4 regions of the Pseudomonas sp. ABC1 genome follow, and region 1 is predicted to be linked to each of the others. Evidence: riboswitches for the same ligand, from Rfam matches in the RefSeq annotation. Region 1 holds a riboswitch; each other region holds the start of a gene.
The links. A riboswitch is a leader RNA that binds a small molecule or an ion and turns the genes downstream of it on or off. The one in region 1 is predicted to bind cobalamin.

Region 1 (7,408 bases):
CCCGTCGTCGGCCAGCGGCGAGAAAAACACCAGCTCAGCCCCCAGCTCGCGCAGCAGGTCGAGATTGGCCTGGTAGATGAAGGCAAAACAGAGGTCACGCGCCACGCCGATACGCACACCAGCCAATGGCGTACCACAGCGATCCGGCTCGCTGCGGACGAACTCGACGCTCGGCGGCAGAGGCAACTCGGCGCTTTCGCCCAAGGCCTGGGCCGCACGTTCGAGGCGCACATCCAGATCGCCCAGTTCGGCGGCCTGCAACAGCCCCAGGTGGCGAGATGGCAATTCGATCCCCTGCTCCCGCGACAGGGCGCCATACCAGTGGATGTTCTCCGGCAGGCTGTCGCGCAGCAGACGCGCATGCCCGGCGCTGCCGACCCGATTGGCCAACACCCCGGAGAAAGGCAATCCGGGCTGGAAAGTCGCCAGCCCATGGGCCATGGCTGCGAAGGTCTGCGCCATGCCGGACGCATCGATCACCGCCATCACGGCAATGCCGAAGCAACGCGCCAGGTCGGCAGCGCAGGGCTTGCCGTCGAACAACCCCATGACGCCTTCCACCAGGATCAGATCGGCCTCTTGTGCAGCCTGCCAGAGCAGTTGCCGGCAGCCCTCCTCGCCGACCATCCACAAGTCCAACTGGTACACCGGCTGGCCGCTGGCGTGGGCGAGAATCGTCGGATCGAGGAAGTCGGGGCCGCACTTGAACACGCGCACCCGCAACCCGCTGTTGCGGTAGGCGCGGGCCAGGGCCGCGGTCACGGTGGTCTTGCCCTGCCCCGAAGAGGGCGCGGCGATCAACAGCGCCGGACAGCCGGCGCGTTCAGGAATGGCCGGTGAAGTCACGGAAGCGTCGTGGCCCGCTGCTGCGTACGCATGAAGGCGGCGACGCCGATGTGCATGATCGCGACGAGCGCCACGTACAGGGCCAGGTTGGACAGGTAGCGCGGGTAGTAGATGCCCATGCGCTCGATGAAACCGGCCAGGGTCGGCTCGTCGTAGCGGCCGGAGAAGAAGTAGAAGCCACCACTGGAAATCAGGTGCGCGACGAAAGCCGCCACCACCAGCGTGCCGGCCAGTGCCAACGCCAGCAACGCCGGGCTGCGCCAGGACGGCCGGGCACGTGCGGCGAACAGCCGGCCAGCGAACCACAGGCAGCCATAGGCGAGCAGGAGCATCCAGTACACCGGCGACAGGCACCAGTCACTGATAGTCCCCGTGGCCAGCGAGACGAAGTCGAGCAAGGTCGCTTCGGCGAAGAACAGTACGAAGGCCCAGCGCGGGCGCAGGTACACCCCGGCCAGGAAGAAGATCGCCCAGGAAGCGCTGGGCAGGTTGTCCACGCTGGCGAAATGCTGCCCACGGGTGATGGCCATCAGCACCACCAGCCCAAGGCCGACCAGAACCTGCGAACGCGCAGAAAGACTATGCATGGGCTCTCCCCCTCACTGTGCCGCTACCAGAAAGCGGCCCTGAATATGTTCTGACCCGCCATCGGCGACGTCATGTTCATCGTTCCTTCGCCCGACATCCAGCATCACAGCACCTGATAACGAAGCGTGAAGTAAACCGCGCGCCCCGGTTGCTCGTAAGTCTGCGCGGTTTCGTACTCGCGGTCGAACAGGTTGCTCAACCTGACCTGCAAGCGCCAGTCCGGGTCGAAGCGGTACTCGCCACGCAGGTCGACCAGCGCATAGCCCGGCAGTCGCTGCGCATCGGTATTCGCCGCCTGATCGAAACGATAGCTGCTGGCGTACAGTGTCGCACCGACGGCCACTGTTCCGAAACTGCGGTCGACATCCAGATTGAACGTTCGCTTGGCCCGTCGTGCCAGCAGGTGACCGTGGTTCTTGTCGCTGCGGTCCTGCGGGTCGAGGAAAGTCAGCGAGGAAACGATGTCCCATCCCTGGAAGTCGGTACGCAGCACGCTTTCCAGGCCACGAATCCTCGCCACGTCGACGTTGTCCGGCCGCATCGGGCTGCTGCCGCTGCCGCTCCAGACGATCAGGTCGTCGATCCGGGTCTCGAAGGCATTCAGGCTCCACTCACCCCACGCCTGGTTGCCCTTGAGCCCGATTTCGAAGCTCTCCGACTCCTCCGGTTGCACGTCCGGGTTGCCCGCAGTGGAGGCGCTGGCAGGGTAATAAAGGTCGTTGAAGGTTGGCGCCCGGAACGCGGTGCCATAGGCGGCACTGACGGTCACCTCGTCGCTCAGTTCGTAGTTCCAGCCCAGGCTGCCGGTGTCATGGCTGCCGAAGAACTGGTCCTTGTCACGGCGCAGGGCCGCCTCCAGGCCGTGCCGGCCGAAACTGGCCAGGTACTGCACGAAAGCACCTTTATTGTTGCGCGAATCCCTGGCATAGGCGGCCGTGGTGTCAATACGGTCACGCTGGTAATCGAAGCCCACCGTCAGCAACTGGGCTTCGCCCAGACTGATATCGTTCTGCCAGGAAAGGCTGTCGCGCTGGCTGTCGAAACGCGAGTAGAACCTGCCATCCTGGTACTGGTCCGACAGGTCCTCGCTATGGGCCACCTGCAAGGAAACCTGCCAGGGTTCCAGGGGCGAGAACCGCGCCCGGGCGCCGACCACCTCCAGCTCACCGTCCTTATAGGCATCACGCCCGCTGTTGCCGTTTGTGGCACGGCTGTCCAGGTCGCTGTGGCCCTTGCTGCGCAGCCAGTTCGCATCCAGTTCAAAACGGTCATTGAAACGATAGCCCCCGCGCAGGGACGCCGACAGCTCGCGATAACCATCGGCATCGGGCTCATAGCTTCTTGGTGCGCTCGGCCGGTAGGCGCGCACGTTGATGCCATCGGTGGACTCGCTGGCGATACCCAGGCTGTACCAGGCCGCGCCATTTCCGCCCGAGACCCCGGCCGTCCCGCTGTAGGAAGAACGACTGCCGGCACCGACGGAGAAATACGGCTTGACCCCGTCGCCCGAACCCTTGCGGGTGAATATCTGGATGACGCCGCCCATGGCCTCGGAACCGTAGAGGCTGGAACGAGGACCGCGCACCACCTCGATACGTTCGATCTGCTCCAGCGGAATCGCGTGCAGCGCTGCCGTGCCATCGGTGGCCGAACCGACCTTGACGCCGTCGACCAGGACCAGCAGGTGCTTGTCACTGGTGCCGCGCAATTGCACGGTGGAAGACTTGCCCCGGCCACCATTGGTGACGATGCCGACGCCAGCGAGGCCCCGCAGCGTATCCAGGACAGTGGTTGCCTGACTGCGCTCGATATCCTCGCGCGTGATCACGCTGGTGGACGCCGTGGTATGGGTTGGCGCCAATGCCGTACGCGTGGCGGTAATGACCTGCTGGTCGAGTTCCACCGACTGTGCCTGCGCCAGTGAAGCCACGCAGGAAACCCCGAGCAGCGCGCCGGCCACTGGTCGAAAGAGTGATCTATCCATTTATCGTTTGAGCTCCGCCGTGCCCGCCCGCACGACACCTGGGCCGAGTTGGACAGTCGGAGGAGCATGGGAGAGCGAACGAACGTCCCCAAAGCAGCGCCCACCGCACCGTCGTGAATGCGACAGGCCGGTCTCCGGGCTTGCGAGCGGAGCCTGCGGCTCCCGAAACCCGGCCTTCCCATGCGCGGATACGGGCACAGTGACTACGAAAGAGGTTTCACGACTCGCCTACCGTTGCGGGGGCAGCGCCGGAATCGAACCGGCTTCCCGTTTCACCCTTGTGGCACATGGCCTGGGCACCTGAGGCTGGCGGAGGGTAGACCAAGGCCTGGGGCAGCGCAAGGCGACCTGGGGTCGCGATTTGCCGCTCCCACCCAGGCTTGTGGAATAATGCCGCCTTCGAACGACAAGACAGGCCAAAAGACCGATGACCAGTATCCTGCAGATATCCGACACCCACTTCGGCACGGAACAGGCCCCAGTGGTGCAGGCTCTGGAGGACCACGTCAGTGAACACGGCGCCGACCTGCTGGTTTTTTCCGGTGACATCACCCAGCGTGCCCGTGGCAGTCAGTTCGCGGCGGCGGCGGCCTTCATGCAGCGGCTCAAGGAGCGTGGCATCGGCGACACCCTGGTCATCCCCGGCAACCATGACATCCCGCTCTACAACCTGCCGCTGCGTTTTTTCGCCCCCTACCACAACTACCGCCGGCATTTCGGCCATGAGCTGGAGCCGGTCTTCGAGAACGAACGCCTGCTGGTGATCGGCCTGAACACCACGGCCCCACGGCGCCACAAGAACGGTCTGGTGACACCTCGCCAGGTGGAGCGAGTGGCCAACATCCTGCGCGCCCGCGACCCGGCCAAACTGAGCATCGTGGTCGCCCACCAGCCGTTCGGCGCCATGGTCCCCAGCGACGTGCGCAACCAGCAGCGCGGCGCCCAGGCCGCCCTGGAGTGCTGGGCCGCCGAGGGGCTGGACCTGGTGATGGGCGGGCATGTGCACCTGCCCCATGTGCTGCCGCTTTCCAAACAGTACGCCCATCTGGCCAGGGAGATCTGGATGGTCCAGGCCGGCACCACCTTCTCTTCACGGGTACGCGGCACCTCGCCCAATTCGTTCAACCGCCTGCGCCTGCACGAAGGTGCAAACAAGCACGTCACGGTCGAACGCTGGGACATGCTGGACAACCACTTCGCCCCCGGCTCGCACTTCGAGCTGAGCTGGGGCCATCCGTAGGCTGCAGCGCGCGTACACCCTACGGGGATCGTCCGTGACTAGCGCCGGACCGGGCGCTTCTGCAACTTGCGCTGCAAGGTACGGCGATGCATGCCCAGGGCGCGGGCGGTGGCCGAGATATTGCCGTCATGCTCGCTCAGCACGCGCTGGATATGCTCCCATTGCAGGCGGTCCACCGACATCGGATTTTCCGGCACCAGGGTATCGAGGTCGGCATGCTTGGACAGCAGCGCCGCCAGCACATCGTCAGCGTCCGCGGGCTTGCACAGGTAGTTGCAGGCGCCGCGCTTGATGGCTTCCACCGCCGTGGCGATGCTCGAATAGCCGGTCAGGATCAACACCTTCATTTCCGGGTCCAGCGCCAGCAGCTTGGGCAGCAGCACCAGGCCGGAGTCACCTTCCATCTTCAGGTCGAGTACGGCGTAGTCGGGCAAATCCTGTGTCGCCAGCGCCAGACCTTCGTCGGCGGAGCTGGCAATACTCACCCGCAGACCACGGCGCGTCATCGCACGGGCCATCACACGCGTGAACGTCGGATCGTCATCCACCAACAGCAGGTGTGGTTGTTCTTCACCATCGTGCTGCAATTCGTCGGTCATGCTTCATTCCTCGCAATGTTCGCGATCAGACTCGAACCGAGCCATGAGGCAGGCGCAACTCGGTCAGAGTTCCGCCGTCTTCGTGATTGTAGAGTTTCACCGTGCCGCCGGCACGGGTCACGCTGGCCTGACTGAGAAAAAGCCCGAGACCGAAGCCCTTGCCACCCTTGGTGGTGATGAAGGGGCGGCCGATCTGCTCGGCAATCGCCAACGGCACACCCGCGCCATGGTCGCGGATGCCCAGCTTGATCCATTGCTCGTTCCAGTCCAGGCGGATTTCCAGGTTGTCCGGGCAGGCATCCGTGGCGTTGTTCAGCAGGTTGAGCAGGGACTGACTGAGATCAGCGGGCGGCATCAGGTGGGGCGGACTGCCCACACCCACGCACTGGAACTTGTAGGTGGCCTCAGGGCGCATCAAATGCCAGCGCTGCAGGACGGTCTCGACCCACTCTCGCGCCGTCTGTTCCAGGATCGCCTGACGACGGTCGGCCTCGGCGGCGCGAACCAGTTGCTGCAGGCTCTCCTTGCACAGTTGCACCTGGGATTGCAGCAAGCTCAGGTCTTCCTGCAACACGGGGTCCTTGTGCTCCTGGCGCAGTTCCTTGAGCAGCACACTCATGGTCGCCAGGGGCGTGCCCAGCTCATGGGCGGCGCCGGCCGCCTGCGTCGCCACGGCCAGCAATTGCTGGTCGCGCAGGCTTTCCTCACGGCGCTGGGATTGCAACTGTTGCTGGCGGCGCAGCTCCTCGGCCATGCGGGTGACGAAGAAGGTGATCAGCGCCGCTGCCAGGGCAAAGCTCAGCCACATGCCGTAGACCAGCAGCGTGGAGCGATCCACCGGCGGTACGTTGACCGGGTCGTACCACACCAGCATCAGCGTATAGCCCAGCAGCGCTAGCCCGGACAGGACGATGGAGTAGAGCCAGGGCAGCGTCGCGGCGGCGATGGTCAACGGCACCAGGTAATAGGAGACGAAGGGGTTGGTCGATCCGCCCGAGTAATAAAGCAGCGCACTGTGTATCAGCAGGTCGCAGGCCAGGTGCCCGGCGTATTCCAGATCGGTCACTGGCCAGGGGCCGTAGAGGCGGATCGCGGTGCCCAGGCACAGCAACGCGGAGACCGACAGCGTGATGCCCAATGCCAGCCAGGGCAGTGTCAGCACATCGGTCACATAGGCCAGCCCCACCGCGCCGGCCTGGGCCGCCAGCACGAGGCAACGGATCAGGGTCAATAGCCGCAGGTTCTGGCGGCTGGCAGAGAACAAATGAACGGATGCGTACATGGAGACTCCAACAATTGCGCGAGTATAACCAAGCACACTGCCCGCTTCATGCGTCAACACGCCGCATAACATTGGGCTGGCAGGATAATTTCAGTTACCGTCCCTGGCATCTTTTTCACCCTCAGCAAGGAAAACATCCATGCCTTCCAGATTCCCCAAAGCTCCCCTGCTGTTCCTGGCCGCCACCCTGGGCAGCGGCTATGCCATCGCCGACGAGCCCCGCTACAACCTGATCTCCCTGCGTGCGGAAGTCAGCAACGAAGTCGCGCAGGATCGCATGCACATCACTCTCTATACCGAGTCCCAGCACACCGACCCGGCCAAGCTGGCGGCCCAGACCACCGAAGTGCTCAACAAGGCGCTGAAGCGTGCGCGCCAGGAAAAGAGCGTCACGGTCAAGACCGGCAACCGCAGCAGCTATCCCGTCTATGAAGAGAAAACCCAGAAAATCGTCAGTTGGCGCGAGCGTGCCGAATTGCAACTGGAAAGCGGCGACTTTGCAGCCCTTTCACAACTCACCGGCGAATTGACGCAGACCCTGAAGCTCGACGGCATGTATTTCAGCGTTTCCGACAACGTCCGCCAGCAGAACGAAGACGCGCTCTACAAGGATGCTGTGACTGCCTTCAAGGCCCGCGCGCAGATCGTGACCCAGGCCCTCGGCGGCAAGGACTACAAACTGGTCAACCTGAACCTCAACAGTAATAGCGGTGGCTACTACCCACCGATCATGCGCGCATCGGCCATGAAGGCCAGCATGCAAGATGCAGCCCCCACACCCGAAGTCGAAGCAGGCACCCGCAAGATATCCCTCAGCGCCGATGGCGTGATCGAAGTGCTGTTGCGCTGAACGGCTAACACTCCTCCAG
Region 2 (7,408 bases), 680 kb from region 1:
GACGACCTCGACATCACGCTGTGTCGACGAACGCGGGTTGGTCAGGATGCACGGGTCCTGCATGGCGTGTTTCGACAGCATCGGAATATCGGACACCGAGACCCCGTGCAGGCTCAACGTCTGGCGGAAACCCACGGACTGCTTGAACTCGATCAGGTGCTGGACCAGGCGATTGCGGATCTGCACGTGGGTCAGGCCGCGCACGTCGATGCCGAAGGTTTCCGCCACCACCTTGAAGCGCTCCGGTGCCGCTTTGTAGTTGAAGGCCACCACATGCTCCACCAGCGAGGCGTTGCACAGCCCGTGCGGCAGGTCGAGATAGCCGCCCAGGCTGTGGGACATGGCATGCACGGCGCCGAGAATGGCATTGGAGAACGCCAGGCCGGCCTGCATGCTGCCCAGCATGATCTTCTCGCGCAGGGCGATGTCCTGCGGGTTGGCGATCATCTGCACCAGGTTGCCATTGATCAGCCGCATGGCCTCCAGCGCGTGGGGGTCGGTCAGCGGGCCGTGCCCGGTGGAAACGAATGCCTCGATGGCATGCACCAACGCGTCGATCCCGGTACAGGCGGCCAGGAACGGGTCCATGCTGAGCGTGGTTTCCGGATCGATCAGCGACACATCGGGCACCGCGGCCTTGCTGACGATGGAGAACTTCATCTGCTCTTGCTGGTTGGAGATGATCACGAACTGCGACACGTCCGCCGAGGTGCCCGCCGTGGTCGGGATGAGGATGAGCGGCGGACTGGGCACACGCAGCGTGTCCACACCTTCAAACTCGGTGATCGGCCGCCCATGGGCGACGGCGATGCCGATACCCTTGGCGCAATCCATCGGGCTGCCGCCACCGACCGCGACGATGGCGTCGCACCCTTCGCTGCGATACACCTCGCTGCCATGCATGACTTCATGGGTACGCGGGTTGGGTGAAACATCGGTGAACAGGCAATGGGCGATGTTCTGCCGCTCCAGGCTGGCCTGTACGTCCGCCACCCAGCCCGCCGCGACGACGCCGGGGTCGGACACTAGGAACACCTTGCGCGCGCCGAAATTGGCCGCGCAATTGCCCACGCTGTGGCGGCAACCGGCACCGAAAATGATTTCCGGAGAAACAAATTTGCGCTGCAAGCTGATGTCCGGGCTCATGTAACGCTCTTTATTATTTTGTAACGGTCGGCACAGCCTACTGCATTGCTCAACCATTGCAATGCATACCAAGGTTGTGTCCGGACGACCACTTCCCCCCTTGCCTGGCGCCTCCGTTCCGGGCAGCGCTCCGGCATGATCGAACGGACGCACCGCCATGGTTCGCTTGCGCAAGCCCTACCCTGTGGTTATAGTCCTGCGCCGCGACGATCCGGCCGAGAATGCAACACGTTCCCGAATGAAGTTTCGAGAACGGAAGGCCGCCGGATGTTGCAACCGCTTGCCCGAGTGGTGAAATGGTAGACACAGGGGACTTGAACATTTGAGCCCTCAAGGGGAAACCCCTGAGGTGAAGCCCGTCAAACTCGGCGAACGCCCTGGATATCACGGTATCCGAGCCAACGCCGAGCCAAGCCCGGTCCCGCGACCGGGAAGGTGTAGAGAGCAGACGGCGGGCACCTACGGCTGAATGATGGCTAGGGTGAAGGCGTGCTCCAGACCACGAACGCAGCGTTCCAACGGACGCGACGGCGGCGAAAGTCGAAGTGGTAAGAAAATCCCCCGCTGCAAGGCGTGCCGGTTCGAGTCCGGCCTCGGGTACCAGTTAAAAGGCCACTTCCGTCCTTGCGGAAGTGGCCTTTCTGCTTTCAGATCCGGCCTGGCACAACCGATTGACGTAACCGGCCGGCGATGTTCAGATGCCCGACTGTTTCAGGTGTCCCATGTCTTGCGGCATGGGGTTAAACGGGAAGCCGGTGCGTCATCTGCATTGACCAGTCCGGCGCTGCCCCCGCAACGGTAAGCGAGCGAAACATTCGACAGACCACTGTGCCAGCCGGCATGGGAAGGTGAATGTTCCATGCCCCTCGCAAGCCCGGAGACCGGCCTGATTCCAACGAACGGCAACCCGCGGTGGGCGGGCGCAGACCGATGGGCAGGCCATTCCCCGCACCGCCCACCCTTGCGCACATCCCCTGCCCGGCTGCCAGGCCCCATCCTGTGCAACTGGAATCACGATGCCCACGCCATCCCCTGCTGCGCCGCCTGCCACCTCGGTCTGGAGTGACCGCGAGGCCGCCTTCTATGCCGAACACCTGGCGGCGTCCGACTACCTGTCCACGGTAGGTACAGCCCTGCGCCAGACGTTGGGGCACTGTGGCGACCTGCTCGACATCGGCGCAGGTTCCGGCCTGCTCGGCCAGGCACTGCTGCAAGACAGCGGACGCTGGACAGCCCTGGAACCCAACGCCTACATGCGCACCTGCATCAGCGCTCTCGCAGCCCGAACGCCAGGTATCGAGCTGCGCCTGCATGACAGCCTGTGGCAAGACATCCCCCGTCTTTCGCTGGCGCCCGCCGAGGTGGTGCTGTGCGCCAATATCCCGGTGGCGGACGGCCAGGCACGCCACCTTCTCGAACATGTCCGCCCCCTGGCACGCCGAGCCCTGGCCTGGAACGTGCCGGCCCAGGAAGGCCCGCGCACCTATTGCCTGTCCGGCTTCCTGCCCGCCTCTCTGCACGGCAGCGACACCACCCCCGGCCACCTGCTGGTGCTGGACGACCTCGGCGAACGGCTGCGTCCGGACGCCATTCACTTCACCCACTGGCGCTTTTCGACCGTCTTTCCCCACTACGACGATGCCCTGGCGCATTTCCAGGAAAAGCTCGGCCCCCTGGACAAACAGCGCCTGCGGCACTTGCACGCCCACCTGCGCGAACACTTGCAGGAAGTTCCCGGCGGCTGGCTGGCCAGCGCCCCCAAATGTGCCGCCACGCTGATCTGGCACGCCTGACCACGCGACTCGAAGACAGAGGACACCACATGCCTTACACACGTATCACCCTTGGCAGCCTGCCTCTGCTGTTCGGCATGGCAGGCATTGCCGTGGCGGACAGCAGCCCCGGCATCCTGCAGATGGACTCATCGCTGATCAGCGCGCCGCGCGCCAATGAGTCCCTCAGGGACACCACCTCCACGGTCCAGGTCATCGACAGCGAACAGATCGAGCGCTCGTCGGCACGCAGCCTCACCGACCTGCTGGCCGAGAATGCCGTCGGCTTCTTCAGCGAATGGACGCCGGGGCAGACCTCGATCAACATCCGTGGCGGCTCCACCGACGGCCAGGGCCGCGATTACCGCAGCCAGGTGACGGTACTGGTCAACGGCCGCCGCTCGGGTACGGCGAACATCTCCAAGCTGTCGCCAGCCCAGGTGGCGCGCATCGAGATCATCCGCGGCCCGGCATCGGTGATCTACGGCAGCCAGGCCATCGGTGGAGTGGTCAACATCATCACCCGTGACGGGCGCAACACCAGCGGCAACGGCGCCACCCTGCAAGCCGGCTCCTGGGGGCTGGGCCAGGGCTCGCTGTACAGCAGCGGCATGCTCGGCGCGCTGGACTATTACATCGGCTTCGATGCCGGGCGCCGCAGCGACTACCGCAGCGATGACGGCACCCAGCACAACACCGCCTGGAAACGCCGTGGCGGCCTGCTCGCCCTCGGCTACGACGCCGGCGACGACCAGCGCTTCGAGCTGACCCTGCGCTCCGACGGCATCTACGATGCCGGCTTCCGGGGTTCGCAGTGGGACTACAACAACTACGACAACCGCTACAACCAGTCCATCGAGGCCAACTGGACCGCGCGCGTCGGCGACTGGATGAACTGGGCGGCCCAGGCCTATGCCTTCCGCGACGTCGACGACCTGCACTGGGGCTCGGAACGCCAGAGCAGCGGCGCCGCCGGCTTCAGCAAGGACAACATCGAGCGCAAGCTCAGTGGCTACGGCCTCAGGCTGACGCCCCAGATTCTGCTGGGCCCGAGCACCGACCTGCTGCTAGGCGTCGACCTGGAGAAGAGCAAGCTGCGCAATGAGCGCTTCCGTGTCTCGGTCAGCGGCTCCACCAGCAGCCAGGCCGCGCCTTACGACATCAACTCCGACGACCTCTCCGCCGCCCTCTATGCCGAGCTGATCCAGCGCCTGCTGGACGATCGCCTGACCCTGCGTGGCGGCGCCCGCTACAGCTATGGCCGCTCATCCACCGTGGCCACCGATCACATGCCACTGCTGGAGGAGAAGACCCGCAGCTTCAATGACGTCACCTACAGCCTTGGTGCCGCCTTCCAGGCACTCGACTGGCTGAAACTGCGTGCGGGCGTCTCCACTGGCTTCCGCGCTCCACTGGCCGGCGAACTGGCGGCCGACTTCACTACCACCAGCGGCACCCAGACCCTGGGCAACGCCAGCCTGAAGGCGGAAACCAGCCTGCAGTTCGAAACCGGCCTGACCGTCGCCCACGGCAACCAGTTCTTCGATCTGGCACTGTTCCAGAACCGCATCCGCGACCGCATCACCACCCGACCGCTGAGCAGCACGGTCAGCCAGTACACCAATGGCCAGGGCGATGCGGTGATCCGTGGCCTCGAAGCACAATGGCAATACGACCTGGCCAACGCGCTGGCCCTACAGGGCGAACAGCTACTGCGGCTGAACGCCAGCGGCATCTGGAACTTCGACATGGAAGACCGGGGCGCTTCGAGCACCCTCATCGGCACGCACCGCGACCAGATCCAGCGCATGTACCAGCACCAGGCCAGCCTGGGCCTGATCTATGGCCGGCAGAACGCCTGGGACCTGGGCCTGACGGCCATCCTGCGCGGGCCGATCTTCTACAACACCGAAGAGAAACTGCTGATCCCGGCGGGCGAACCGCATGCCAACTACGTGCACCGCAAAGCGTCGTTCTGGGTCTTCAACCTGCGTGGCAACTACCAGCTGACCCGCGACCTGTCGCTGTTCTCGGGCATCAACAACCTGTTCGATATCGACCGCAGCTCGCTGTTCATCGCCACCGGCAACCACTCCACCAGCGCCGACCCGGCAGCCTCGAACGGCGGCCTGGGCAACAGCAACCCGGGACGCGAGCTGTACCTCGGCGCGCATTACCGCTTCTGATGCCGCGTATCTGGCCGCTGTGGCTGATGCTGCTGAGCGGCATCGCGCTGGCACAGCCCGTCGACAGCCAGGGCTTTCCACGCCTGGTGGTCGACGCGCTGGGTCGCCAGGTGGAAATCCCCGCCAAGCCCCGGCGCATCGTCGCGATCTTTGCCAGTAACGTCGAAATCCTCAACGGCATCGGTGCTGGCGATGCCATCGTCGGTGTCGAGGCCTTCACCCGCTACCCGCCGGAGATCGCAGAGCGCGCCAAGGTCGGCGGTCGCCTGGGGTTCTCCGTGGAAGCGATCGCACGCCTGCGCGCAGACCTTGTGGTGATGACCCCGGCACGCCAGGCCGCGACGCTGGTCGAGCCGCTGCAACGCATCGGCATTCCGGCGCTGGTGCTCGACCATCGCGACCTGAACACGGTCATGGCGAATATCCGCCTGCTCGGCAGCGCCACCGGCAACGAGGCACAGGCCCGGCAACTGCTGGCCAACCTGGATGCGCGTCTGGAAGCGGTACGGGCGCGCCTCGCCGGGCAAGCGCCGGTTCGCGTCTACCTGGAAACCGGCGCCAGCGAGCGTGGCACCTACCTGAGCGTGCGCGACGGCACCTACACCGCCGATATCCTGCGCCTGGCCGGTGGCGAGAATGTCTTCGCGGGCAATGCGCTGAGCCAGGTCGGAGGCGAATCGGTCTTTCGTGCCAACCCCGGGCATATCGTCGTCGCCGGCCCGCCCGAACGCTTGCAGGCACTGCCGCAGCGCCCGGGCTGGGCCAGCATTGGCGCGGTACGCGACAACCGACTCGCGGCACTGCCCAGCGCCCTGCTGCTGATCCCCGGCCCGCGGGTAGTCGAAGGTGTCGAGCAACTGGCACGCCTGCTGCACCCTTCGGCCTTTGCCGAGCCATCGCCTGGAATGCCCTCCCCATGACCCGTACTGCGCGTTACCGCCTGATCTGCCTGTTGCCACTGCCAGCCGTGCTACTGGGACTCTGGCTGGGCGCGGACCTGCTGGCCCCGCACGATCTGGCAGAGCTGTTCGACACCCGCACGGCGAACAGCCCGTTTGGCCAGTTGCTGGTGCACTGGCGCCTGCCGAGGGTGCTTGCCGCCTTCTGTGTCGGTGCCTGCCTGGGCCTGGCCGGGGTGATTTTCCAGGGCGTCTTCCGCAACCCACTGGCCGAACCTTACCTGCTTGGCAGCGCCCCCGGCGCGGCGGTCGGCGCGGCCATCGCACTGCTGGTGCCGCTGCCGCTTGCGGTGGCACTGTCCCTGCCGCTGCTGGCCTTCCTCGGTGCCTGGGGCGCGACCCTGCTGGTACTGGCCATCACCCGCCTGACCCGCATCACCGACACCAGCGGCCTGCTGCTGGCCGGCATTGCCGTGGCGGCCCTGCTCGGCGCCTTGCGCAGCCTGTTGCTGCTGGCCCTCTCCGACGAAAGCGTGAACCTGCAGGTGGTGCTCAGTTGGACCCTGGGCGGTATCCATACGCCAGACTGGTCGTCCCTGGCCCTGCTCGCGCTGCTGACGGCCCTCGCCCTATGGCTGACCCTGCGCCTGGCCCACGGCCTGGACCTGCTCGGCCTGGGCGAACAGGTGGCCCAGAGCATGGGGCTGAACCCCAGGCGCTTCAGCCACCAGGCGCTGTTGCTGGCGGCGGCCATCACCGCCCTGGCGGTATCCTGGGGCGGCCTGGTCGGCTTCGTCGGCCTGGTCGCACCGCATGCCGTGCGCTGGCTGCTGGGGCCGAGCCACAAGCGGCTGGCACTGGCCAGCGCGCTGGCTTCGGGGGCGTTGCTGGCGGTTCTCGATGGCCTCGCCCGTGCCCTGCTACCACCGGCCGAGATTCCCCTCGGGCTGCTGACCGCACTGATCGGCGCGCCCTTCTTCCTGTTGCTGCTGATCCGTGCGAGGCCTTCGCCATGACCACTGCGCCGATACGCCTGAGCGCACACGACCTGTGCATCGATCTGTCCGGCAAGCGAGTACTGGACGGACTGGATCTGTCGCTTCATGACGGCGAACTGCTGGTGCTGGTCGGCCCCAACGGCTCGGGCAAGAGCACCGCCCTGCGCAGCCTGGCCGGGTTGCTGGAGCCTCGCGCGGGCGAGGTACGCCTGGACGACCAGCCACTGGCGCGCCTTCCCCCGCTGCAACGAGCCCGTGCACTGGCCTACCTGCCGCAGGACTTTCGCAGCCAGTGGGACCTCGACGTCGCGGAGCTGCTCGCCCTCGGCGCCAGCCGGGGCGGCAGGTCTGCAGAGGGCAAAAAGCCGGCGATGGTCGCGGATGAGCTGGTGGATTCACTGGATATC
Region 3 (7,408 bases), 1.1 Mb from region 1:
GCAGAGCAGCCCATCGATGCCCTTGCTGCGCAGCGCCAGACGCTGCTGCACGCCAAAGCGGTGCTGCTCATCGATCACCACCAGCGCCAGGCATTTGAAGCGCACTTCATCCTGGAACAGAGCATGGGTACCCACCACCATCGGGGCGCCAGCCGCGATTCGCTCCAGTGCAGACGCGCGCGCCTTGCCCTTGAGCTTTCCAGCCAGCCAGGCGACCTCGATACCCAGCGGGCTCAGCCATTTATCGAAGTTGATGAAATGCTGCTCGGCCAGTATCTCGGTCGGCGCCATCAGCGCCACCTGATAACCCGCTTCGAGCGCCTGCAAGGCGGCCAGGGCCGCTACCACGGTCTTGCCCGCGCCCACATCGCCCTGGACCAGCCGCAACATCGGCTCGGGCTGGGCCAGGTCATAGGCAATTTCCGCGGCGACCCGCTTCTGCGCGCCCGTCGGCTGGAAACCCAGGCTATCCAGAAACGCCTGCGGCAGGCGCCGGGCAGCAGGCAACGCAGGGGCCTGCTGGGAGCGCACGCTTTCGCGCAGGCGCTGCAATGACAGTTGATGGGTCAGCAGTTCCTCGAATGCCAGCCGATGCTGAGCCCAGTGCCGGCCCTCGGCCAGCTCCAGTTGATCGGCATCCGGCGGGGGGCGGTGCAGGTAGCGAATGGCCTGGTCGAGGGCACCCAGGCGGTACTCTGTCGCCAGCTCCGTGGGTAGCCAGTCAGGCAGGCTGTGTGGACCGAGCCGCACCAACGCCTGCTGGCTGAGGTTGCGCAGGCGCTGCTGGGTCAAACCTTCGGTGGTGGGGTAGATCGGCGTCAGCGTCTGCTCCACGGCCGGGCTCTCGTCGCCCTGCAAAGCGCGATACTCCGGGTGATAGATTTCCAGCCCGGTCGCACCCGGACGAACCTCGCCATAGCAGCGAAGCTGGCTACCGCGCTTCATGCCCTCTTTCTGCGCCTGGCTGAAATGGAAGAAGCGCAGGCTCAAGGTGCCGCTGCCATCCTGCAGGCGGACCAACAGGCTCCGGCGACGCCCCATGACCACATCGGCACCGGCCACGATACCTTCGACCACGGCATCCTGCCCCGGGCGCAAGGCACCAATCGGCGTGATGCGGGTACGGTCCTGATAACGCAGGGGCAGGTGGAACAGCACATCCTGCAGGGTTTCCAGGCCGACCCGCGCCAGCTTCTCGGCCAGCGCCGCACCTACGCCCTTGAGCGTCGTAACAGGAATGTCGGCCAATGCAGTCATCGGCTCAACCGTTCTCCGTGCCCTTGTTCACCGAACAGAGGCGGATCGAGTCGGCCAAAATCTCGATGGCCTTCGGACGCGGGAAGCTGACGCGCCAGGCAATCGCAACGGTACGGAACGGCGCTGGCGAGGTGAACGGTCTGACGTCCAGAACGCCAGGGGCATAGTGGTGGCTGTCCACGGCGGACAGCGGCAATACCGATACACCCAACCCGGAAGCGACCATATGACGGATGGTCTCCAGCGAGCTGGCCTCCACTGTGGTGTGGCTGACCGCCTCACCCTTGCGAGTAGTCGGGCAGGATTCCAGCACCTGATCACGGAAGCAGTGCCCTTCGCCGAGCAGCAACAGGCTGCGGTCGTTGAGCAACTCGGGATCGATACTTTCGCGGGCCGTCCACGGGTGCCCGGCCGGCATCAGCACATAGAACGGTTCGTCATACAGGGTTCGTGTAACGACATCGGCTTCCTGGAACGGCAAGGCGATGATGATGGCGTCGAGTTCGCCCGTGCGCAGCTTGTCACGCAGCACATGGGTGAAGTTTTCCTCGATATACAGCGGCATGTCCGGGGCGACCCGGTGCAACTGCGGAATCAGGTGGGGAAAGATATACGGGCCGACCGTATAGATCGCACCAACCTTCAAGGGCGCGGCCAGCTGATTCTTGCCGACCTGGGCCAGTTCACGAATGCTCTGGGCCTGCTCCAGCACTTTTTGCGCCTGGGTGACGATGCCTTCACCGACCGGGGTCAGCCGCACCGCGCTTTTGGTGCGCTCGAAAATCAGAATGCCAAGCTCGTCTTCAAGCTTCTTCACACCGACCGACAAGGTCGGCTGGCTGACATGACAGCGCTCTGCCGCCCGCCCGAAGTGTTGTTCCTGGGCGAGGGTGACGATGTAGCGGAGTTCGGTGAGGGTCATAGCCAATATCCATTGAGATACAGCTAAGCATAGCGGCAGTCTTCCAGAGAAACCAAGCGGGCGGGTTGTGCAGGGGATGCACAACCCGCCAGGGCATTACCGCCGTCCCCGCTCCAGGGAGTAGACGAAGGGTGCCAGGACTTCCAGCGTACCGTTCTTCAACAGCTCCTCGGGAGGAGCCGGCAAAGGCTGGGCGCGGCGGATCATCTGCTCGGTCGCCCGATTCAGGGATGCGCTGCCGGAATTACCGACCAGCTCGTAGGACAGCACGTTGCCCTTGGCATCGACCACGAAACGCAGCCTGACCACACCTTCCTGCCCTCGACGACGCGCATCATCCGGATAGCGCTTGTAGCGATTCAGGTGCGCCAGCAGACGGCTCTGCCAGGTTGGCTCGGAGTTCGAGGTGATGGGCGCGCTTTCGCCCTGCTCGGTCGTCGCCAGGTGATCGTCGAAACGGTCGGAACTGGGCTGCGACTGCGAAACCTCGGTGGGCTCCTGCTCCTGCGGTTGCTCCGGCTCGATCTCCTTCTTGGGCTCCGGCTTGACCTCTGGGCGAGGTTTGGGCGGCTCCTTCTTCGGCTTTGGCTTGGGCGGCGGCGGCACAGCGATCTTCGGCTTGGGCGCCTCGGCCAGCTTGGGCAGGGGTTCGGGCTCAGGCTCTATGATGGGCTCTGGCGGCTTGACCGGCTTGGGTGGAGTCGGCGGCGCAGGCTTCGGAGCCGCAGGCAACGGCGCCAGCTCGATCATCATGGCCAGAGGTGGCATTTCCACCTCGATGACTTCCGGCTTCCAGTAGAGCGACCAGAGCGCCAGGCCGATATGCAGCCCCAATACCAGCACGAGGCTGCCAGCCCACATGGACAGTTTATAGGGCTGATTACTCATGGCGCGCCGACCGTCTCCAGGCCTACCAGGCCAATCTTCAGGTAACCGGCTGCTCGCAGCCCATCCATGACTTCCATCAGGTGGCCGTACTGCAGCGCGGTGTCACCACGGACGAAGATCGTCTGGTCCTTGTCACCCTTGGTCTGGGCATCGAGTACGCTGCCCATGGTAGCCAGCGTCACTTCATCGTTGCCAAGGAACAGGCTGTTGTCTTCCTTGATGCTCAGATAAAGCGGCTGGTCCGGACGCGGAGCCGGCTTCGCGGTAGAGGCCGGCAGGTCGAGCTTCACATCCACGGTCGCCAACGGAGCGGCGACCATGAAGATGATCAGCAGCACCAGCATCACGTCGATGAACGGCGTTACGTTGATCTCATGGGCTTCGGAAAGGTCGTCCTCAGCCCCTTCTTTCAAATGCATGCCCATGCTCAGACCACCTTGGAAACGTGTGGGTGCGCACTCTGCTCAGCGGGAGATTGGTGGTCCAGGTCACGGCTGACCAGCAGCAGTACCTGGGCCGACGCATCGGCGACCTGCGCCTTGTAGCCGGAGATAGAGCGGGCGAATACGTTGTAGATGACCACGGCGGGGATCGCTGCCACCAGGCCCAGCGCGGTGGCCAACAGCGCTTCGGCGATACCGGGTGCCACGACGGCCAGGTTGGTGGTCTGGGATTTGGCGATGCCGATGAAGCTGTTCATGATCCCCCACACGGTACCGAACAGACCGACGAATGGAGCCGTCGAACCGATGGTCGCCAGCACGCCAGTCCCCTGGCTCATGCTGCGACCACTGGCGGCGACAAGACGCTCGAGGCGGAAACTGACGCGCTCCTTGATGGCATCCTTGTCGGTGCTCTTGGAGGAAAGGTTCAGCTCTTCCTGGGCATCTTCGATCAGCAGTGTGCTGAAACTGTTCTGGGCACGCGCCTGGTCGGCAGCCTGCTTGAGTGTGCTGACGCGCTTCAGGGCACCGACTTCGCCGCGCAGACGGCGCTTGGCACGAATAAGTTCGAGGCCTTTGGCGACCCAGATGGTCCAGGTAATGATCGAGGCGATGACCAGACCGATCATCACGGCTTTGACGACGATATCCGCGCCTTGGTACATGCCCCACGGGGAAAGGTCATGGGCGAAGCCGGCGGAGAGTTCATCTTCTGCCAGGGCCTCTTCAGCTTCAGAGGTGCCGGTTTCGTCAAGAGCCTCGCCATCGACGTCCGCAGCACCCTCGACAGTGCCCTCGCCATTCTGCGCGGCAGCGACGCTACCTGCGGCAAGCGGATCAACCGCTGGCGCTTCACCAGAGGAAGCGGCAGGTGCCTCATTGGCGGCAGGTGCGGCAACCGGCGTCGTTTCATCGGCCTGACTTGCGGGCACGAGTGACAGCGTAAGCAGAACAGCCACGAACATGCGCAGAGCTGCGCTATTGAACGGGGCGCGGGAGAAGATCGATTTCATGCGGGCCACACCTGATCTGAGCGGGACGGACAGTGGCTCGAATAGGATTCGACGAGCCAGAGCAAGCGGTAATTATCGCAAATAGTTATCGTTCATTAAAGGAATAAAATTAATTTTCCTTCACGAAGTCATTAGCGTACCTGAACAGGGGGTGGGAAATCAGCCAGAATCGCAGCACGAACCACTCCCATGCACCTTATGAAGCCCTGACTACAGCGCCGTTACAGCGCTCCGCGAACCTCGTTCGCAAATAGGGATAGGGCACCCGCCACATATCCATTAAGATGCGCCCGCCGGTTTCCACCAGGAATTAATAGGGAATCCATGGTGGCCTGACGGCCTGGCGTCATCCTTGCAATTGCAAGCACGCCCGGTCACAGCCATCGAATGGAACTGCCCCCGCAACTGTAGGCACTTGGCATCACTGCGAAATATGTCACTGGAGCATGCTCCGGGAAGGCTGTGGTGATGCAATGAAGCGCCAGTCAGGAGACCTGCCGGCACGAATCGAACTGACCGGCGGGGTGTCCGGGAGGGAGAGCCTTGGCCGGCGCTGGACCTGGCACGCACACCCGTGATCCGTCCCGTCCGCCTTGAACCCTTCTCCTTGCGCCTGCCGGAATACCGCCATCCGCTCGCCTGGAGAACCCCATGCTGCTATCCCGTCTCGTCCTCGCCGGCGCCGTGCTTGGCCACTGCGCCTCGGCACTGGCCGCCACGCCGACCCAGTACCCGCTGAACATCGAGAACTGCGGCCACACCCTGACCTTCAGCGCCGCTCCCGAGCGGGCCGTGACCATCGGCCAGGCCGGCACGGAAATTTTCTATGCACTGGACCTTGGTAATCGCCTGGCAGGCACCTCGCTCTGGTTCAACGATGTGAAGCCGGCCTACAAGGCGCAGAACGACAAAGTCGAGCGCCTGGCCGACAACGACCCGAGCTTCGAATCGGTGATCGCCAAGCGCCCCGGCCTGGTGCCGGTGCAGTTCGAATGGATGGTCGGCGAACAGGGCGTGGTCGGCACTCGCGAGCAGTTCCATGAGCTGAATGTGCCCACCTATATCCTGCCCTCCGATTGTGAAGGCAAGGACAACCTGACCGGCGCCGACGGCACGCGCCTGCAGCCGTTCAGCATGGACTCGATCTACAAGAGCGTCGAACAGCTGTCGACCATCTTTGACGTGCGTGACCGCGGCGATGCCTTGGTCGCCAACCTCAAGCAGCGCCTGGACGACGCCCGCCACAGTGTCGAACAACGCAAGCTCGGCGATGTTTCCGCCGTGTTCTGGTTCTCCAGCGCCGACCTCGATATCGACCCCTACGTCGCGGGCCGCAAAGGCACGCCCGACCTCATGCTGAAGACGCTGGGACTGCGCAATGTCATCGAATCCGACGAAGAGTGGCCGACCGTCGGTTGGGAAACCATCGCCAAGGCCAACCCGACCGTCCTGGTGATCGCCCGCATGGACCGCCGCCGCTTCCCGGCCGATGACTACCTGAAGAAACTGGAATTCCTCAAGAGCGACCCGGTCACCCGGCACATGGATGCAGTGAAGAACGACCGCATCGTGATTCTCGACGCCAACGACATGCAGGCCTCGATCGGCACCATCGACGGTATCGAGCAACTGGCCAAGGCCATCGGCGAGCTCGACCTGTCCAAATGACCCTTGCTCCCCTGCTGCGCCACTGCCTGCTGCACACCCTCTGGGTGTCGGCACTGTTGCTGGTGGTGGTGATCGGTGGCGTCGCCATCGGTGAAACCAGCATCCCGCCGGCAGTGGTGTTCCAGGTGCTGGGCAACAAGCTGCTGGGCATGGGCTTCGTCCTCGACCCGATCGACGAGGGCATCGTCTGGAACTATCGCCTGACCCGCACCCTGGTGGCCGCCAGTTGTGGCGCAGGCCTGGCGATCTCCGGCGTGGTGCTGCAGGCACTGCTGCGCAACCCGCTGGCGGACCCTTACCTGCTGGGCATCTCCGCCGGCGCCTCGACCGGCGCGGTACTGGTGGCGATCATCGGCATCGGGGCGGGCGCGGTGTCGCTGTCACTGGGCGCCTTCATCGGCTCCATCGCCGCCTTCGCACTGGTCGCCATGCTGGCGCGAGCAGCCGGACGCGGCGCTCTGAGCGGCAATGCACAGATCATCCTGGCCGGTATCGCCGGCTCGCAATTGTTCAACGCCCTGACCGCCTTCCTGATCGCCAAGTCGGCCAACTCCGAACAGGCACGCGGCATCATGTTCTGGCTGCTGGGCAACCTCAGCGGCGTGCGCTGGCATGACGTGACCCTGGCCCTGCCGGTGGCGCTGGCCTGTACCCTCGTCTGCATCTGGCACGCTCGTGCGCTGGATGCCTTCACCTTCGGCAGCGACTCGGCGGCGGCCCTCGGCGTGCCGGTGCGCCGGGTACAGGCCTTGCTGATCGCCATCGCCGCACTGGCGACGGCGGTGATGGTGTCCATCGTCGGCGCGATCGGTTTCGTCGGGCTGGTGATTCCCCATGCCGCACGCCTGCTGACAGGCGCTCGCCACGCACGCCTGGTGCCAATCAGCGCCCTCGCCGGGGCGGTGTTCCTGGTCGGCGCGGACGTGATCGCACGCACCGCGATCAAGGGCCAGGTACTGCCGATCGGTGTGATCACAGCGTTGATCGGCGCACCGATCTTCGCGCTGATCCTGATCCGGGGGCGCTCGGCATGAGCCAGGACGACATCCTCCTCGAATGCCGCGAGCTGGGCTGGCGCGTCAAAGGCACGCCGATCATCCAGGGCATTTCCCTGGCGCTGCGACGCGGTGAAACCCTGGGCCTGATCGGTCCGAACGGCTCGGGCAAGTCGACTCTGCTCAAGGTGCTTGCCGGCCTGCGCACGCCCAGTGCCGGCG
Region 4 (7,408 bases), 1.2 Mb from region 1:
ATGAAGTTCGATGCTCTGCAGTGCGTCGTCCGTTGCGGGCAGTTCACTCAGCAGCAGGTGCGGCTCGGGGGACGAGAAGCGCTGCGACAGTTCGGCGACCCGGCGGAAGGCCACTTCGGCGCGACTGATGCTGGGGATGAGTGTGATCAGTTGTTCCAGCGGCCCTTTCATATAGAGCATCACCAGGATAAACCCGCCCAGCACACTCTTGTCGGTACCTGAGCCGAGGGCCTGGAAGGCGATGGCCATGCCGATCACCGCGAAGAACAGCATGGAGCCGAAGGTCTCGGCACTGACGAAGATGGTGGCGGCACGGATGTTGGCACGGCAGATGTCGTCCGTTGTGCCTTTGATATGTCGCTCCAGCATGTCGTGACGGCGCCCGCGTTGGATGCGAAGTTCCTTGGCGCCGGCTGAGATGGCCTGGTAGTGCTTCTGCAGTTCGTCCTCGCCATCTCGGGCGGCCTGCAGGCTGCGCAGACCCGCCCGGTGGGCGAGGTATTGGGCGCCGCTGCCGATGACCACGGTGAGCAGGGTCAGCAGCAGGATTTGCCAGGACAGCAGCGCCAGGTAGGACAGGCAGCCGAGGGTCACGGTCAAGGAGATCACCATGGGCGCCACGGACAGGGCGAAGCCGCTGATGGTGCCGATATCGTTGAGCAGCACCGGGATCAGGCGGTGGGCGCGGTAGCGCTCCAATTGCTCGATGGGCGCGACGAGGATCTTTGCCGCCAGTTCCTGGCGCATGCGCGCGATGACCTTCTGCCCGACCCGGTTGGTCAGCAGGTTGGAGAGGGTGGAGCAGGCCAAGGTAAGGAGGCACAGGCCGGCGAACAGCAGGGCCAGGCGTGTGGTGGCGCCGCCTTCGCGGTTCAGGGCGTCGTTCATGGTCGCCAACAGCGCGGTGACGCTCAGGCCACTGACGATGCCGAGCAAGGTCGATAACACGACGGACAGCCAGAAGGGTTTGAGGATGCGCAAGATTTCCGCGGACAGGCGTGGCGGCATGGGGGCTTCTCTGAGACTGACCTTGAACCGACTAGACGAGTCGGCCATGGAAGGATTTAACCGTGCAGGTGGCATCCGCTTTCGGGGGAGACCATCCATTCGCAGGCAAGCCTGACCTTATGTCGCTAAATCCACCTTTGACCGCTTCGTCCGTATGGGAAATGTCCGTATCGGGCAGAAGGTCTGGGCAGGAATTTATGAGGGTTTCTCGACGGAAGTTCGTGGCAGGGTTGGCGGCGGCTGGGGTCGCAGGCGGGGCGTTGGTGGCAGCGCGTAGTGCCTACCGTAGCCATCAGGAAAAGGAAGCGGCCGAGTTGAGAGAAGAGCCGGAAATCATTCCGGTGCCTCAGGCGGAAGTGCTGCTTGGCGAGCGATTGGTCGGTATCTGGGATTTCCGCTTGCTCGACGGGCAGGGGGACTTTCCCGGGCTGGCGCTCGATCACCTCGAACTGTTGCTGGACATCGGTCCGGGTGGGCGTGCGGTGCGCGGTGTGCTGGGCCGGCGGCCCTTCGATAAGGGCAACCTGCAGGTGTTCGGCGAACTGGATGCAAGCAAGGTTCCCAACCTGCGTTGGAAGCTGACGGACCATGCCGGCCATGCCTATGACTGCCAGGCGATCTTCGATGAAATCTGGGGCGACTGGAGCAGTGGTGGTGGCCAGGCGACGATCAGCGGCGCTTTGAGTACGCAAGGACAGCAGCACGGTTTTTCCACACGGCAAGCACGCTTCGTCGCGGTGCGCCGCCCTTTCGTGCTAGCCCGCGAACGACTTCCCTACCGGCCTGAGCTCAAGGCCTGGCTGATTTCACCTGGGCATCGGTTGTTTCACCAGCTCTGGCACGCCGCCCGCGATCGTTGGCGGCATCTGGACGAAACGCAGCGGCGTGGGGTACGGAGCCTGGGTTGGCAGCCAGGGCCGGAAGGCCAGGAGCGGGATGCGCGGGGCAAGGAGCGCCACCGCAACGGCTCGGGCGAGGACTTCCTGTTCATGCACCGGGATATGGTGCTGAAGGCACGTGCCATGCAACCGTTGCTTTCCTGGCCCAGTCTGCCGCCGCCACGGCCCTATATCGGCCATGGTGTGCAGGCATTCATCGACTATGTGGAAAACCACGATGGCTATTCGACGCCGCCGTTCTGGGAGATTCCCGGTGATGCTGGCTTCAATGCCTGGCTGCTCGGTATCAAGAGCAGCGAGGGGTATTTCGGTAATTTCCAGCTGTGGGAGGCGCAGTACCAGAACCCTGAGTACTTGAGCACTCTGTGTCTGGGAGAGTTGGGTTCGCGTATCGAGCTGGGTATCCATGACTGGCTGCATATGTGCTGGGCTTCCCTGGCGCGCGATCCTAACAGCGGCCTGCCGATGCCCTATGCGCGCAACCCTGTCGACTTCTCCGAGCGCTGGTTCCGCGAGGACAATGATTTCCTTGGCGATGCCTTCTCGTCCCATGTCAATCCAGTGTTCTGGGCGTTCCATGGCTGGATCGACGACCGTATCGACGACTGGTTCCTGGCCCATGAGCAAGCACACCCCGGTGAAGTGGTGCGCACCCTGGTCGATGGCGTGCCCTGGTTCGCCCCTGGGCGTTGGGTCGAGCTCGCGCGGCCCTGGCTCGGGCCGCAGCAGGCCGGTTGCGGTGCCTGGCTACAAGGCAATGGTGGTGGCGGCGGGGAGTTGGATATCGAGACCATGAAGCTCGCGCTGCGGATCATCCACTCCGACGAGCTGGAAGTGGAGCGCCTGTCCAAGCGTATACCCCGGCGCCCCTGGTACGGTCGGCACCTGCCGCCTGGGCCTGGCGGAAAAGTATAGATCTGGATTCGCTCCACCCGAGCCCTCCCGCTATCGGCTTTCCACTGTTTTGCTGCTAACCTGCCACACCTCGAACAGGTGCCCGCGCCATCTCCATGGCAGGGCTGAAACGGGAAGTCCGGTGAGTCGTGCCCAGCGCATGCCGAGTCCGGCGCAGCCCCCGCTGCTGTAAGCCTGACGCTGCCGTGATACGCCACTGGGGTTCGCTCCGGGAAGGCGCGGTATGCGAGCGACGGCGAGCCAGAAGACCGGCCTGTTATGACCAGGTATGACCCCGGGGTGAGGGTGGTTGCCGCTGCCAGGCCTTTTCGTGCTTGCCTGTGTGCGTCCATCCGGCCCCTTTGCGGAGTGGCGAGCGATGATCGACGAACAGAAGAAGCAGAACCATGCCGAGCGCATGAAGCGCAAGAAGGCCGTGGTCGATGCCGGTATCGACAAGGCGCAGATCGAGCGTGGCATCCTGATCCTCATCACCGGTAACGGCAAGGGCAAGAGCACTTCGGCCTTCGGCACCCTGTACCGGGCGCTGGGGCATGGCCAGCAGGCCGGGGTGGTTCAGTTCATCAAGGGCACCCACGCGTCCGGCGAAGTCATCTATCTGCAACAGCACGCACCACAAGTGCGTTACCACGCGATGGCCACCGGTTTCACCTGGAACACCCAGGACTGGGACAAGGACAAGGCCGCCGCTGACGAAGCCTGGGCCCATGCGCGGGCCATGCTCGCCGATGCCAGTCTGAACCTTGTGGTGCTCGACGAACTGACCTATATGCTCAAGTACAACTACCTGGTGCTGGACGAAGTGTTGCAAGCCCTGCGCGAGCGGCCCGCGCACCAGAGCGTGATCGTCACCGGGCGAGCAGCCAAGCCGGAGCTGGTCGAGCTGGCTGATACGGTGAGCGAAATTCGTGACGTCAAGCATGCCTACAACGCTGGGGTGAAAGGCCAGGCTGGCGTCGATTTCTGATGTTTTTGCGCTTTCGTAGGGGGCCGCAACGGCTTCGCGGGCAAGCCCGCGCCTACGGGGCGGGGGTTGTGCTGTCGCTGCTGGTCGTCCAGGGCGCCATGGCGCTGCCTCGCGTAGTGTCGACCAACCTGTGCGCGGATTACCTGGCACTGGGGCTGGCCGCGCCCGGTCAACTGTTGTCAGTGTCGGCCAAGAGCCAGGATGCGCGGGTGTCGTCCATGCCTGGGCAGGCACGCCAGTACCCGGCGAATCAGGCCACGTCCGAGGAGATTATCGCGCTGCGTCCGGACCTGGTGCTGGCCTCGCGCCGCTGGCTGGCGCAGAACCCGCGCGAGCTGTTCCAGCGCCATGGCATCGAGGTACTGGCGGTGCCGTACCCGACCACCTGGCAGCAGATATTCGACACCACGCTACTGGTCGCACGGCGCATGGACCGGGAAGCAGCCGGGCAAGCGCACGTGGCCGATTGGCAGGCGCGCCTGCAACGGTTACAGGCACGTGAGCGGCCATTCCGCTTGCTATACCTGCGCCCCAATGGCGGCAGTGCCGGGTACGAAACCTATGTCGATACGGTGTTCCAGGCCCTTGGCGCGGAGAACGCCTTCCCGGCACGAGGCTGGGGGCATTACCCGCTGGAGCGCCTGCTCGGTGCTCCGCCGGATGTGCTGGTGAAAGCGGATATGCTGATCGACCAGGGTCATGCCAAGTCATCCTACTGGCGCCATCCTCGGTTGCAGCAACTGTTGCGTCATACCCCTTCGATCACCATCGCCGATAACCGCTGGGGCTGCAGCGATGGGCAACTGGTGACGGCTGCGGAGCAACTGGCCGGGCAACTGGATGCACTGGTCGATACGGGAGTGCTGCACCCATGAACCGGCTGGTGAATCCCATCCTGCTGCTGATACTGGTCGTGTTGTTCCTGTTGTCGCTGAGCATCGGCTCCGTGGCCCTGACGCCAGGCGAAGTGCTGCGGGCGCTGCTGCAATGGCAGCCGGCCAGTGACGACTTGCGCGACCTTGCGGTACAGCAGTGGATTATCGTGCATGAAATCCGCTTGCCCAGGGTGTTGCTGGCGATCCTGGTCGGTATGTCGCTGGGCACGGCAGGGGCGGCGTTGCAGGGCTTGCTGCGCAATCCGCTGGCCGAGCCTGGCCTGCTCGGCGTCAGCAGCAGTGCCAGTCTGGGTGCTGTGCTGTGCCTCTATTACGGTTACGCCGGGCTGAGCCACTGGCTGCTGCCGGGGGCTGCCATGGGCGGCGCAGCGCTCTCGACACTGTTGCTCTACCTGATCGCCCGCCGCCGAGGCGGCAACCTGACGCTGATCCTTGCCGGCGTGGCGCTGTCCGCCCTGGCGGCGGCGTTGACATCCCTGGCGATCAACCTGGCGCCGACACCGACCGATATGCAGGACATCGTGCTCTGGCTGATGGGCTCGCTGAGCGACCGCAGCTTTGCCGATATCCACCTGAGCCTGCCGTTCATCCTCGGCGGCCTGGCGTTGTTGCTGGCCTGTGGTCGGCAACTGGATGCCCTGACCCTGGGTGAGGACGAGGCCGGCAGCCTGGGTGTCAACCTGTCGCGCCTGCGTTTGCAGATCATCCTTGGCACAGCGTTGTGTGTGGGTGCCAGTGTTGCGGTTACCGGCGCTATCGGTTTTATCGGACTGGTGGTGCCGCACCTGTTGCGACGCTGGGTCGACTATCACCCTTCGCGGTTGTTGCTGAGCAGCGCCCTGGGCGGTGCCATCCTGCTGCTGGCGGCGGATATCCTGCTGCGCCTGGTCAGTGGCGAGCAGGAGTTAATGCTCGGCGTGGTGACGGCCTTGCTCGGTGCGCCGTTCTTCCTGCTGTTGGTGCTGCGCCAGCGCGGGAGCCTGGCCCGATGAGCGGGTTGGTGCTGGAGGCAGTCGGCCTGGAGATCGATGGCAAACGGCTGCTCGACGCCATTTCTCTGGAGGTGGAGCCGGGCTGCCTGCTGGGGCTGATCGGCCCCAACGGCGCCGGCAAGAGCAGCCTGCTCAAGGTGCTGGCGCACCTGTTGCCCTACAGTGGCGCGGTCCGCCTCGATGGCCAGGACCTGAAGGCCCTCGACCCGCGCCAGCGCGCTCTGCGTATGGCTTACCTGGGGCAGGGCGACGAGCACGGTTGGCCATTGCGCCTGAATGATTACGTCGCCCTGGGCCGCTTGCCGCACCGGACGTTCTGGGGCCGCCCGAGGGAGGAGGATCACCAGGCGGTGACGCAGGCCATGGCGGATATGGCACTGACCGACCTGGCCACGCGCCGTGTCGACAGTCTGTCTGGTGGCGAACGCGCGCGCGCACGGTTGGCACGGGCACTGGCGGTCGGCAGCCCGCTGCTGCTGGCGGACGAACCGGTGGCGGCGCTGGACCCTTTCCATCAACTGAACGTAATGCAAATGCTCGGTGCGCAATGCCGCCAGGGCCGCACTGTTCTGGTGGTGCTGCACGACCTGACCCTGGCCAGTCGCTTCTGCGACCGCGTGCTGCTGCTCGACCACGGACGTGTGGTGGAATACGGCAGCCCGCGCCAGGTGCTGACACCGAAGAACTTGCAACAGGTCTACAAAGTGCAGGCGATGCTCGGCGAACACCAGCAACAGCCGTTCGTACTGCCCTGGGCGTGCCGCCCGGAAGGGGATAGCGCATGAGAAGAAAGGGCACATGGGTAGGATGGGTCGAGCGTAGCGACACCCATCACTGGACGGCATTGATGGGTATCGTCGCTTCGCTCCTCGACCCATCCTACGGATCGCTCACACCAAGGGGGCGGGTATGACGAGTCAACTGCTGATCTGCGAAACCTGCGGCTATGACGCCGCCAACCCGGAGCAGCCACGGCGCGGGGCGTTGTTCGCCGAACAGGTCGAGCGACTGGCGCAAGCGCGTGGTGTATCCCTGCGTCTGGGGCGTACCCGTTGCCTGATGGCCTGCCAGCGGCATTGCAGCGTGTTGCTGCGCGAGCCCGGCAAGATCACCTACGTGCTGGGCGATTTCCAGCCGGACCAGGCGGCGGCCCAGGCACTGCTGGACTATGCCGAACACTATCGAATGTCGAGCAGCGGCCAGGTGCCGTTCCGCGACTGGCCACAGGGGATAAAGGGCAAGTTCATCGCCCGGATTCCCGTGCTGGAAGACTGATTTTCAACGCTGCTTTTCACTTTTGTATCGCGAGGGCAACACCATGGCCGTTCAAGGCAAGATTCCCGTCACCATCGTCACCGGCTTTCTCGGTAGCGGCAAGACCACGCTGCTGCGCCATATCCTGGAGAACGCCGCAGGCCGGCGCATTGCGGTGATCGTCAACGAATTCGGCGAACTGGGGATCGATGGCGAGATCCTGCGCGGCTGCGGTATCGGTTGCGACGAGAGTGGCGCGGAGCAGGGCGGACAACTGTACGAACTGTCCAATGGCTGCCTGTGCTGCACCGTGCAGGAAGAGTTCTACCCGGTGATGAAGGAACTGATCGGCCGTCGTGACGACCTGGATCATATCCTCATCGAGACCAGCGGCCTTGCCCTGCCCAAACCACTGGTACAGGCCTTCAATTGGCCGGAGATCAAGAATGCCTGCACCGTCGATGCGGTGATCACCCT

Region 2: it holds a riboswitch for cobalamin, as region 1 does, so the genes downstream of both, HW090_RS02550 (class I SAM-dependent methyltransferase) here and btuB (TonB-dependent vitamin B12 receptor) in region 1, are expected to answer to the same signal.
Region 3: it holds a riboswitch for cobalamin, as region 1 does, so the genes downstream of both, HW090_RS10445 (ABC transporter substrate-binding protein) here and btuB (TonB-dependent vitamin B12 receptor) in region 1, are expected to answer to the same signal.
Region 4: it holds a riboswitch for cobalamin, as region 1 does, so the genes downstream of both, cobO (cob(I)yrinic acid a,c-diamide adenosyltransferase) here and btuB (TonB-dependent vitamin B12 receptor) in region 1, are expected to answer to the same signal.

Annotation. Positions count from the first base shown of each region.
Region 1 covers NZ_CP058349.1:1,308,603-1,316,010, forward strand. The annotation lists gene HW090_RS05735 (cobyrinate a,c-diamide synthase) at 1-846, opposite strand, end outside; gene HW090_RS05740 (hypothetical protein) at 843-1,433, opposite strand; gene btuB (TonB-dependent vitamin B12 receptor) at 1,538-3,418, opposite strand; cobalamin riboswitch at 3,526-3,737, opposite strand; gene HW090_RS05750 (metallophosphoesterase) at 3,846-4,658, shown strand; gene HW090_RS05755 (response regulator transcription factor) at 4,697-5,257, opposite strand; gene HW090_RS05760 (ATP-binding protein) at 5,283-6,539, opposite strand; gene HW090_RS05765 (SIMPL domain-containing protein) at 6,679-7,389, shown strand.
Region 2 covers NZ_CP058349.1:632,050-639,457, forward strand. The annotation lists gene ercA (alcohol dehydrogenase-like regulatory protein ErcA) at 1-1,146, opposite strand, end outside; cobalamin riboswitch at 1,843-2,051, shown strand; gene HW090_RS02550 (class I SAM-dependent methyltransferase) at 2,163-2,939, shown strand; gene HW090_RS02555 (TonB-dependent receptor) at 2,969-5,104, shown strand; gene HW090_RS02560 (ABC transporter substrate-binding protein) at 5,104-6,024, shown strand; gene HW090_RS02565 (iron ABC transporter permease) at 6,021-7,019, shown strand; gene HW090_RS02570 (ABC transporter ATP-binding protein) at 7,016-7,408, shown strand, end outside.
Region 3 covers NZ_CP058349.1:2,363,664-2,371,071, reverse strand. The annotation lists gene recG (ATP-dependent DNA helicase RecG) at 1-1,257, opposite strand, end outside; gene HW090_RS10465 (hydrogen peroxide-inducible genes activator) at 1,262-2,179, opposite strand; gene HW090_RS10460 (energy transducer TonB) at 2,276-3,067, opposite strand; gene exbD (TonB system transport protein ExbD) at 3,064-3,492, opposite strand; gene exbB (tonB-system energizer ExbB) at 3,495-4,523, opposite strand; cobalamin riboswitch at 4,801-5,040, shown strand; gene HW090_RS10445 (ABC transporter substrate-binding protein) at 5,175-6,191, shown strand; gene HW090_RS10440 (iron ABC transporter permease) at 6,188-7,225, shown strand; gene HW090_RS10435 (ABC transporter ATP-binding protein) at 7,222-7,408, shown strand, end outside.
Region 4 covers NZ_CP058349.1:128,080-135,487, forward strand. The annotation lists gene HW090_RS00390 (cyclic peptide export ABC transporter) at 1-1,008, opposite strand, end outside; gene HW090_RS00395 (PvdJ/PvdD/PvdP-like protein) at 1,206-2,822, shown strand; cobalamin riboswitch at 2,882-3,094, shown strand; gene cobO (cob(I)yrinic acid a,c-diamide adenosyltransferase) at 3,181-3,789, shown strand; gene HW090_RS00405 (ABC transporter substrate-binding protein) at 3,789-4,664, shown strand; gene HW090_RS00410 (iron ABC transporter permease) at 4,661-5,677, shown strand; gene HW090_RS00415 (ABC transporter ATP-binding protein) at 5,674-6,462, shown strand; gene HW090_RS00420 (DUF1636 domain-containing protein) at 6,587-6,952, shown strand; gene cobW (cobalamin biosynthesis protein CobW) at 6,996-7,408, shown strand, end outside.